2 regions of the Idiomarina sp. X4 genome follow, and region 2 is predicted to be linked to the other one. Evidence: predicted binding sites of a transcription regulator. Region 2 holds the regulator's gene; the other holds the start of a gene.
What was found. Region 2 encodes MetJ, which represses methionine synthesis genes. Its sites were predicted from a motif close to TAGACGTCTAGACGTCTA; they were not measured.
Positions count from the first base shown of each region.

Region 1: a site for MetJ is predicted at 3,089-3,106, ahead of metK (methionine adenosyltransferase). Genes of this name have one in related genera too.

Region 1 is NZ_CP025000.1:1,599,033-1,604,123, reverse strand. Features, by position in the region: gene tkt (transketolase) at 1-1,770, opposite strand, end outside; gene metK (methionine adenosyltransferase) at 1,861-3,006, opposite strand; gene CWC33_RS07650 (16S rRNA (uracil(1498)-N(3))-methyltransferase) at 3,122-3,853, shown strand; gene gshB (glutathione synthase) at 3,864-4,808, shown strand; gene CWC33_RS07640 (YqgE/AlgH family protein) at 4,870-5,091, shown strand, end outside.
Region 2 is NZ_CP025000.1:1,326,741-1,331,831, reverse strand. Features, by position in the region: gene priA (primosomal protein N') at 1-1,386, opposite strand, end outside; gene rpmE (50S ribosomal protein L31) at 1,554-1,766, shown strand; gene CWC33_RS06360 (malic enzyme-like NAD(P)-binding protein) at 2,009-3,253, shown strand; gene metJ (met regulon transcriptional regulator MetJ) at 3,250-3,573, opposite strand; gene CWC33_RS06350 (bifunctional aspartate kinase/homoserine dehydrogenase II) at 3,760-5,091, shown strand, end outside.

The sequences.
Region 1 (5,091 bases), 270 kb from region 2:
AAACACATTGGTCGATGGCATAGAGACAACGCGCACCTTGTGGCCTTCTTCCGACAGTTGCTGATAGGCTTCAACGGCCAAGTCAACTTCAGAGCCTGTCGCAATGAAAATAACCTCAGGTTCGCCGTCGCAATCTTTCAGAATATAACCACCGCGGGCAATACTCGCTAACTGCTCTTCGTCTCGCTCTTGTTGTTGCATTCCCTGACGGCTAAACACCAGTGCCGACGGCGTTTTGCTGCTCTGTATTGCCGCGCCCCAGGCTACCGCCGTTTCCACAGGGTCACATGGGCGCCAGCATTGCAGGTTTGGTGTTTGACGCAAGTTGGCTAACTGCTCAACTGGTTGGTGTGTTGGACCGTCTTCTCCCAGGCCAATAGAGTCATGGGTGTAGACAAAAATGCTTGGCTGTTTCATTAGTGCCGCCATACGCACGGCGTTACGGGCATATTCCATAAACATCAGGAAGGTAGCACCATAAGCTTTGAAGCCACCATGCAGTGTCACACCATTCATAATAGCCGACATACCAAATTCGCGGACACCGTAGTAAACGTAATTACCGCTAGCGTCGTCTGCGGTGACGCCCTTGGCCCCGTCCCACAACGTTAAGTTAGAACCCGCTAAGTCAGCAGAGCCACCTAACAGTTCTGGCAGTTTCGGTCCTAGTTCGTTTAATACATTCAGTGATGCTTTACGGGTTGCGATTGCTTCCGGCGCATTCTGTAGTTTCTGTGCGTAATTGAAGACTGTTGTCGAGAAGTCTTCCGGAAGTTCGCCATTCAGTCGGCGTTTCAGCTCTTGCGCAAGTTCCGGGTGCTCTTGTTCATAGGCTACCCAACGCTTATTCCACGATGACTCCACCGCAGCGCCTTTGTCTTTTGCTGACCATTGCTGGTAAACGTCGGCAGGGATTTCAAATGCATCGTGCGACCAGTTCAACTGCTTGCGCGTAGCGGCTATTTCATCATCGCCCAGCGGAGCGCCGTGACAGCTTTCAGAGCCTTGTTTATTCGGCGAGCCAAAGCCGATAACGGTTTTACAGATAATCAATGTCGGCTTATTAGTTTCTGAGCGCGCGGCTTCTATCGCCTGCGTAATTGCTTCTGAGTCATGACCATCGACCGCTTCAATCACTTGCCAACCATAAGACTCAAAACGCTTGGCCGTGTTGTCGGTAAACCAACCTTCTACTTCACCGTCAATCGAAATACCGTTATCGTCATAAAACGCAATCAGCTTGCCAAGACCCAACGTACCTGCCAAGGAGCAAACCTCGTGAGAAATGCCTTCCATTAAGCAACCGTCACCTAAAAAAGCATAAGTGTGGTGATCAATAATGTTGTGATTATCACGATTAAACTGTGCCGCCAGCACTTTTTCTGCTAAAGCCATTCCGACAGCGTTCGCAACGCCCTGACCTAAAGGACCCGTTGTCGTTTCAACCCCCGGAGTGTATCCGTATTCCGGGTGACCAGGGGTTTTTGAATCTAATTGGCGAAACTGCTTTAAGTCGTCAATGCTGAGGTCATAACCAGTAAGGTGTAGCAGAGAGTAAATCAACATAGAGCCGTGACCATTGGACAACACAAAGCGGTCACGGTCGGCCCAGTCAGGGTTATCAGGGTTATGTTTTAGGTAGTCACGCCATAACACTTCTGCGATATCTGCCATGCCCATTGGCGCACCGGGGTGTCCCGACTTGGCTTTTTGAACAGCGTCCATGCTAAGCGCACGGATGGCATTGGCGAGATATTGACGTTCTGACATTAAAAACCCCCTGAGGATGAAGAGCAACTTGCGATGCGCGTATTCTCCACATTTCAGGGGGTACAAGCAAATTTATTGGTTAATTTCTGACTAAATATCAGCCTGTAAATCAGCCGCTTTATCCGTTTGCTCCCACGGTAAGCCATCACGACCAAAGTGCCCGTATGCGGCGGTTTGCTTATAAATAGGACGTTCCAGGTCGAGCATCTTAATTAAACCATAAGGGCGTAAGTCGAAGTGACGACGCACTAATGCAATGAGTTGCTCTTCTGAGTACTTAGATGTACCGAAGGTATCAATGCTGATGGAGGTTGGCTCCGCAACACCAATGGCGTAAGAGATTTGCAGTTCACAACGCTCTGCCAAACCGGCGGCGACCAAGTTCTTAGCAACATAACGCGCCGCATAAGCCGCACTGCGGTCAACTTTTGACGGGTCTTTACCCGAGAAAGCTCCGCCACCGTGACGTGCCATGCCGCCATAGGTATCTACAATGATCTTACGACCCGTCAAGCCGCAGTCGCCCATCGGGCCACCCACCACAAAACGACCGGTAGGATTAATATGGAATTGCGTGTCTTTGGAAACCCACTGCTCCGGCAATACCGGTTTAATGATCTCTTCCATCACCGCTTCGCGCAGCGTTTCCTGGGTAATATCTTCTCTGTGCTGAGTTGACAGAACCACGGTATCAATAGCGACAGGTTTGCCGTTCTCATAAACAAACGTTAGCTGACTTTTGGCGTCCGGGCGTAACCAATCTAACGTACCGTTAGTACGCACTTCCGATTGGCGCTGCATAACGCGGTGTGCATAAGTAATTGGAGCCGGCATAAGTACCGACGTTTCATTCGAGGCATAACCAAACATTAAGCCCTGGTCACCTGCCCCCTGCTCTTCAGGTTTGTCGCGGTCAACGCCCTGATTGATGTCACCGCTTTGCTTACCAATGGCGTTTAATACTGCACAAGACGCGCCGTCAAAACCCATATCGGAATGTCGATAACCAATGTCTTTGACGGTTTGACGTGCAAGGTCTTCAACGTCAACCCAGGCCTTGGTTGAAATTTCTCCGCCAACCAATACCATCCCGGTTTTTACATACGTTTCACAAGCAACACGGGCCTTAGGATCTTTCGCTAAAATAGCGTCTAAAACTGCATCAGATATCTGATCGGCAATTTTGTCCGGATGCCCTTCGGACACTGACTCTGAGGTAAACAGGTGACGTGACATATGCCCACTATTCCTTTATTTTGATGAAATCACTCAATACTGGTTGCATAATGTAACCGATCACTCTTTTTTTTTCTACTTCTGGACGTCTAAAAGTCCGAATAAGGCGAATAGCATGCGAGTACCGCGGATCTTTCACCCTGATCCCATCGATATAAACGTTGAAACCGAACTGAGTGCGGACGGTTTCCAACACCTGATAAAAGTGCTGCGTTTAAACGTAAATGACCCCATTGTCTTATTCAATGGGGACGGTAAGAATTACTCAGCAACCATTACCCAGGTGACTAAAAAGTCTGCGTCTTTTAAGGTAGCAGCCGTGGAAGATAATGACACCGAATCCCCGGTTCCAGTGCATTTAGGACAAGTCATCTCACGGGGCGATCGTATGGACTTCGTATTGCAAAAATCGGTAGAGCTTGGGGTGAGCGAGATTACGCCGCTCTTTAGCGAGCGCTGCGGCGTCAAGCTCAGCGGTGACCGGCTCGAAAAAAAGCAGCAGCAATGGCAGAAAATAGTGCGCTCGGCTTGTGAACAGTGCGGCCGCAGTATCGTACCGAACGTTAAACCGGCACAGACTCTGGAAGACTTTATCAATAACAGCTTTGACGGGCTACGACTGACACTAGACCCAACCGCCGAGCAGCCACTGTCTTCTTACACGCAAGCCGATAAAGGCATTCAGCTATTGATTGGCCCCGAGGGTGGCTTCACCGACGAGGAAGTCCTTGAGGCCGAACAGCAGGGCTTTAAACCCATGAAGTTAGGCCCAAGAATACTAAGAACCGAAACCGCAGCACTGTCTGCTTTAACCGCGGTGCAGTATCAGTTTGGCGATTTACGCTAAAGGAGTTTATATGAAGAAGTTAGCCATGGTGATGGATCCTATCGCCGATGTGAAAACCGAAAAAGATACGAGCTTCCGCTTATTGCTGGAAGCACAGGCACGCGGTTATCAGTGCTTTTATCTGGAACTGGGCGACTTAGTCATCGACAACGGTAACCCGATGGCGTTTGTCCAGGAAGTCACGGTACGCGACCAGAAAACCGACTTTTACAGCCTGAAAGACAGTGAGTATCTGCCACTGGATAGCTTCGACGTCATTATGATGCGCAAAGACCCGCCGTTTGACAGTGAGTTTCTTTATGCCACGCACATATTAGAGCTGGCCGAACATCGCGGCAGTTTGGTCGTGAACAAACCACAAAGCCTCCGTGACTGCAACGAAAAGCTATTTACGTCGTGGTTTGCTGACGCCATTGCTGACACGGTGGTGAGTGCTCGCGCTGACGTCATAAAGGCGTTTCACAAAGAGCACGGCGATGTCATTTTAAAGCCACTCGACGGTATGGGCGGCGCATCGATATTTAAGGTGACGGCTGACGGTAACAACCTCGGCGTTATTATAGAAACACTGACAGAAAAAGGTCGGCGTTATGCGATGGCGCAGAAGTATTTACCGGAGATAAAAGATGGCGATAAACGCATTCTCATTATTGATGGTGAACCGGTTCCGTACTCATTAGCCCGCATTCCCAGTGCCGGCGAAACGCGCGGTAATCTAGCGGCTGGCGGCACTGGCCGTGCCCAACCCTTGTCTGATAGCGACTGGGCACTAGCACGCAAAGTCGGCCCGGAACTTAAGAAAAAAGGCCTGATTCTGGTTGGTCTGGATGTCATCGGCGACCGTATAACAGAAATAAACGTGACTAGCCCAACCTGCATGCGGGAAATTGAAAACGCTTACGACATTAATATTGCCGAGCTTGTTTTTGAGGCAGTCGAGTCAAAATTGAATTGAATTTCGACGTGATGGCCCCATATCGGAAGTAGAGATTATCGTTAAGGAGTCGGTGAATCGGATGAACAGCTTACAAAACCATTTTTTGATAGCAACCCCTATGCTGAATGATCCAGCATTTAAGCGAACCGTGACTTACATTTGTGAGCACAACGAAGATGGCGCTATGGGGCTTGTCATTAATCAACCTGCCGAACTTAGTGTGACCTCGCTGCTGGATAAGCTGGAAATTGTTTACCCGGAGAATAACGAGTATCTGCAAGGTCAGGTTTATCAAGGCGGC
Region 2 (5,091 bases):
ATGCACCGTGTAATACGCATCGCAGCGGTGACACTGCGCCAGCCAACCGCACTCGTGGCACATCAACGCCGGTGCAAAACCACGTCGATTTAAAAACAGTAACACCTGGTTGCCGCGCTCAATTTCGGTTTGAATTTGTTCCTGCAACGCTTTTGAAATACCGGCTTTTACCGGTTGCTGCTTCAAATCGATAAGCTCGTGCTTAACCATTTTCGCACCGCCGGCGCGTTGCCCCAGCTTAAGCCAGTGGAAGCGTTTGCTAACGGCATTATTCAACGTTTCTAACGAGGCTGTCGCACTGCCCAGTACCAGTGGTATGTCTAAAAGCGCCGCACGCTTTGTGGCTAAATCCCGCGCATGATACCGAAAGCCGTCCTGCTGCTTGTAAGACAAGTCATGCTCTTCATCAACAACAATAAGGCCCAACTTCTGGCAGGGGGTGAACACCGCCGAACGGGTACCAATAACAATCGCAGCATGACCATGCTTCGCATCCAGCCAAGTGTTTAAACGCTCGCGATCGCTCATAGCGGAATGCAGCATCACCACAGGCACATCAAAACGCTCTTTAAAGCGTTGCAGAGTTTGTGGTGTCAGGCCAATTTCCGGCACCAATACCAACACTTGCTCACCACGCTCCAACACCGGCTGCATGGCCTGTAAATACACTTCTGTTTTACCGCTGCCCGTTACCCCTTCAAGCAACAGCGTACTGTGCTGACTCTGTTGGTTGATGGTTGAAACCGCTACCGCCTGCTCCGTATTTAACGCATGACCGTCTTCTCGCAATACCGTTTCTTGACTGCGCCAGTCTTTTGGTTTTTTAGGTGCTCGCTCCTGAACCGTTATCCAGCCTTTGTCCTGCAACGTTCTAAGCACCGCTGAGCTTACGCCAATATCAGTTAAATCGCTGCGTCTTAAGGCTTGATGTTTTAAAGCCGCCAACACCTGCTGCTGACGTGTCGCGCCTTTTAATTCATTAATGGACTGCACCAGCCCTAAATCAGTCAGCGCATAGAAGGTTTCTGTCAGATATTCCGGCGCATCGCCTTTACGTAACAGCACCGGTAGGCTGTTTGCCGCCGCGTCACCGAGAGAATGGTGATAGTAGTCTGCCGCCCAATTCACTAGCTGCCATACGTCATCAGGCAAAATACGCTGTTTATCAAGCACTTCTTTTACGTACTTCAGCTCAAACTCAGGCGCGGGGTCATTGGCTTCATTCACAACATAACCAACGAGTTGTCGTTGACCGAAGGGCACACGTACGCGCACGCCCTGCGGCAAAGGGTCGGGGCTTTTGCACAGATAATCGTAAGTTTGTCGAAGAGGTAGCGGCAGCGCGATTTTATAGCGCCGTTCACCGCTGGTACTGGCTTGCGTCATACGCCTATTTTGAAACGCCCGAACGGATAATACAAGGCAATAGATTGTGCTTGATCACAAGCTCCGGATCGCATAAAATGCGCGGCTCTTAAATCATTGATGTTTTTTTGCGCATGGTGTTCGGCTTTGGATCGAATAGCGATGCGGCCCATAACTGAGGTAATCCCATGAAACAAGGTATTCATCCTAAGTACGAAGCAATTAACGTAACTTGCTCTTGCGGCAATAAATTTGAAACGCGTTCAACTCGCACTGAAGACTTGCTGGTTGACGTATGTTCAGAGTGCCACCCGTTCTACACTGGTAAGCAACGTGTAATGGACACTGGCGGTCGCGTTGACAAATTTAAGAAGCGTTTCGGTACCCTGGGCAAGAAATAAGCCTAAGAAAACCTGTAAAAAACGCTACTTTATAGTAGATTCATTAGAAAAGGCGCTAAACAGCGCCTTTTTTATTACCGGCTCCGCTGAACAGCCTATTGTTAAAGAAAAGTTAACCGGTGTACTTTTAACCACCCGAAAAGTTTACTGTCCACTCACAAACGGGAGGTATGATTTGTTTCTTCACTGAGAAGCGATAGACTGTCATTATTCTCAGCAAAATAAATTGGGCAACGTACCTCATGACTGACTTTCGCCAACAGGCACTGGACTACCACGAATACCCAACCCCCGGAAAAATTTCCGTCGAACTAACAACCCCTGCTGAAACCAGTAAAGACTTAGCATTAGCCTATAGCCCTGGCGTCGCAGAGCCCGTTCGCGAGATAGCTCAAGACCCTGACAACGCTTATCGCTATACCGCAAAGGGCAATATGGTTGCCGTTATATCTAACGGCACCGCCATTCTTGGTTTAGGTAACTTAGGTCCGCTCGCCTCGAAGCCGGTTATGGAAGGGAAGGCACTGTTGTTCAAACGTTTTGCAGGTTTGGACTCCATTGATATCGAAGTTAGTCACCGCACCACACAGGACTTTATCAATACCGTGGCCAATATTGCCGATACCTTCGGTGGTATTAATTTAGAAGACATTAAAGCACCAGAGTGCTTTGAGATTGAACAGGCGCTGATTGAACGCTGCAACGTCCCGGTTTTTCATGACGACCAACACGGTACCGCTATTGTGACTGCTGCTGGTATGCTCAACGCATTGGAAATTCAGGGTAAAAAACTGGCTGACTCACGCATTGTTTGCTTAGGTGCCGGGGCTGCCGCTATCGCTTGTATGGAGTTGTTGATTAAATGCGGTGCGCAGCGCGAACACATTTATATGCTGGACTCAAAAGGCGTGATACACACCCGCCGCGACGACTTGAACGAGTACAAGCAACTGTTTGCAAACAACACCGACAAGCGCACGTTAAAAGACGTTATTGACGGTGCCGATATTTTTGTTGGCGTGTCAGGCCCTGACTTGTTAAGCCCGGAAGAACTAAAGCTCATGGCGCCAAACCCGGTCATATTTGCCTGCTCTAACCCCGACCCTGAAATTAAACCTGAAGTGGCGAAAGAGGCGCGGGATGATCTCATCATGGGGACAGGTCGCTCGGACTATCCAAACCAGGTGAATAACGTGCTTTGCTTCCCGTTCATGTTCCGTGGCGCGTTGGATGTTCGCGCGACGGCTATTAATGACGAAATGAAAGTGGCGGCGGTGGAAGCCATTCGCCAACTGGCCAAAGAAGAAGTGCCAGAATCCGTATTAAAAGGTGCCGGTGAGAAGTCACTCAGCTTTGGCAGAGACTACATTATTCCTAAGCCTATTGATCCGCGCTTGTGCCAACGTGTTGCCCGCGCGGTGGCAGAAGCCGCAGTGAAGTCCGGCGTGGCAAAAATCGATATGCCGGACAATTACATGATGGATTAATCGTCTAATTCGTCGTCGGTGGGGATGGGCAAACCACGCTTTTCCAGCTCATCCCGCACGGCTTTTGGAATTTTCTCCGAGTTCGTCTTTTTCAAGTCGTCATCGGTGGGTAACGGTTGGCCCGTAAAAGCGTGTAAAAATGCCTCACAGAGCAACTCACTGTTGGTAGCATGGCGCAAATTGTTGACCTGACGGCGAGTTCGCTCATCCGTAAGAACTTTCAGTACACGGGTCGGAATAGACACCGTCACTTTTTTTACCTGTTGGCTCTTAAGACCATGCTCAGCGTATGGGTAGATGTATTCACCGTTCCACTTCATTATTTTTGCCCTGCGTTATAACAAAACCACATAAGTTATATTGAATTGTACCCAACTGAGCGGCCCCGTCAATTTTTATCCGTCTAGATGGCTAAAAATTGCTGACATTTGCCTCACAATATTTTAGCCTTAGGGAAATAACGCTTTCTAAAGCCACCGCAAATGCAGAGTTATTAAGGAAAAAGGATGACAGACGTACCAATCACTGACGCAGAAAAACAAAACGTGGCTGACAGCGTGCAGGTGCATAAATTTGGCGGCAGTAGTTTAGCCGATGCATTCTGCTACCGTCGTGTTGCGCGTATTGTAACAGAATACGCCGGCGCCAGTGATCTCGTCGTTGTCTCTGCAGCAGGCGATACCACCAACCGCATACTCGCCATTATTAATGCTAAAGACAGTCCGGGTGATACCGCCTCTATTTTACTGGACCAACTCGAACAGTTTCAGCAGGGGCTTATTAAAGAGCTGTTAAGTGGCGACCTCTCTGAGCGACTGATGAAACAGTCGCAAACCGACTTTAGACGCTGGCGTCAATGGCTGGCCGGCGAAGAGACGATAACGCACAACGCAGAGCTTCTGTCATACGGTGAACTTTGGTCTGCTCGTTTATTAGCCGCTCTGCTACAGAAGCAGGGAACTCGCGCCGACTACATTGATGCGCGCGACTTTTTACTGGCTGCCGATGCTCCAGAGCCAGTAATCCAGGTGGAAACATCGCGAGAGAATTTGCTCAAACGTGTTGCGCCGCATTCAGGCACTCGCTTTATTGTTACGGGCTTTATTGCGCGCGGATTAGACGGCGAAAGCCTGACCTTAGGTCGTAACGGCAGTGACTACTCCGCTACCTTGGTCGGCAGTTTGCTCGACGTAAAACAAGTCACGATTTGGAAAGACGTTGCCGGCGTTTACTCAGCCGATCCGCGCAAAGTCGAACGAGTTGTCAGTCTACCAACGCTCGATTGGACCGAAGCCGAAGAATTGGCTCGTCTGGGCAGCCCGGTGCTGCACCCCCGAACTTTTCAGCCGGTCGACCGTGACCGCATGGTTATTTCTGTTCGCTCCAGCTTAAAAGTAGAAAACCAAAAGACCCGCATTGGACAATTTCACGATACCGAGCCTCGCGGCAAAGTATTTACCTCACTTTCTGAGGTGTTGCTGTTTAAAGTTGAACTGCAGGATAAAGCACTGGTCGAGAAACTCGACCAGCTGGATTTAACGCCGCTGGTCAGCTGGGTCGAGCCGGAAAACCACACTCAGTATTTGGTCTTTCACCAAAACCATGCCGATTACCTGAGCGAATGGCTGGACGACGCTGATGCCAACGACGCTATCACACAAATTCGCGGCTACTCGATGCTGGCCATTGTGGGTAATCGCATTCAGGAAACCGATCAGTTTTCGACTTTTAAACTGCAATTATCGGAGCAGAAAGTACGTCGCTTTGTATTAAGCGAAAAAGGCGATTCTGCGGTGGCTATTTTAGAGCAGTCACTCGACAGCCGCTTACTGAACCGC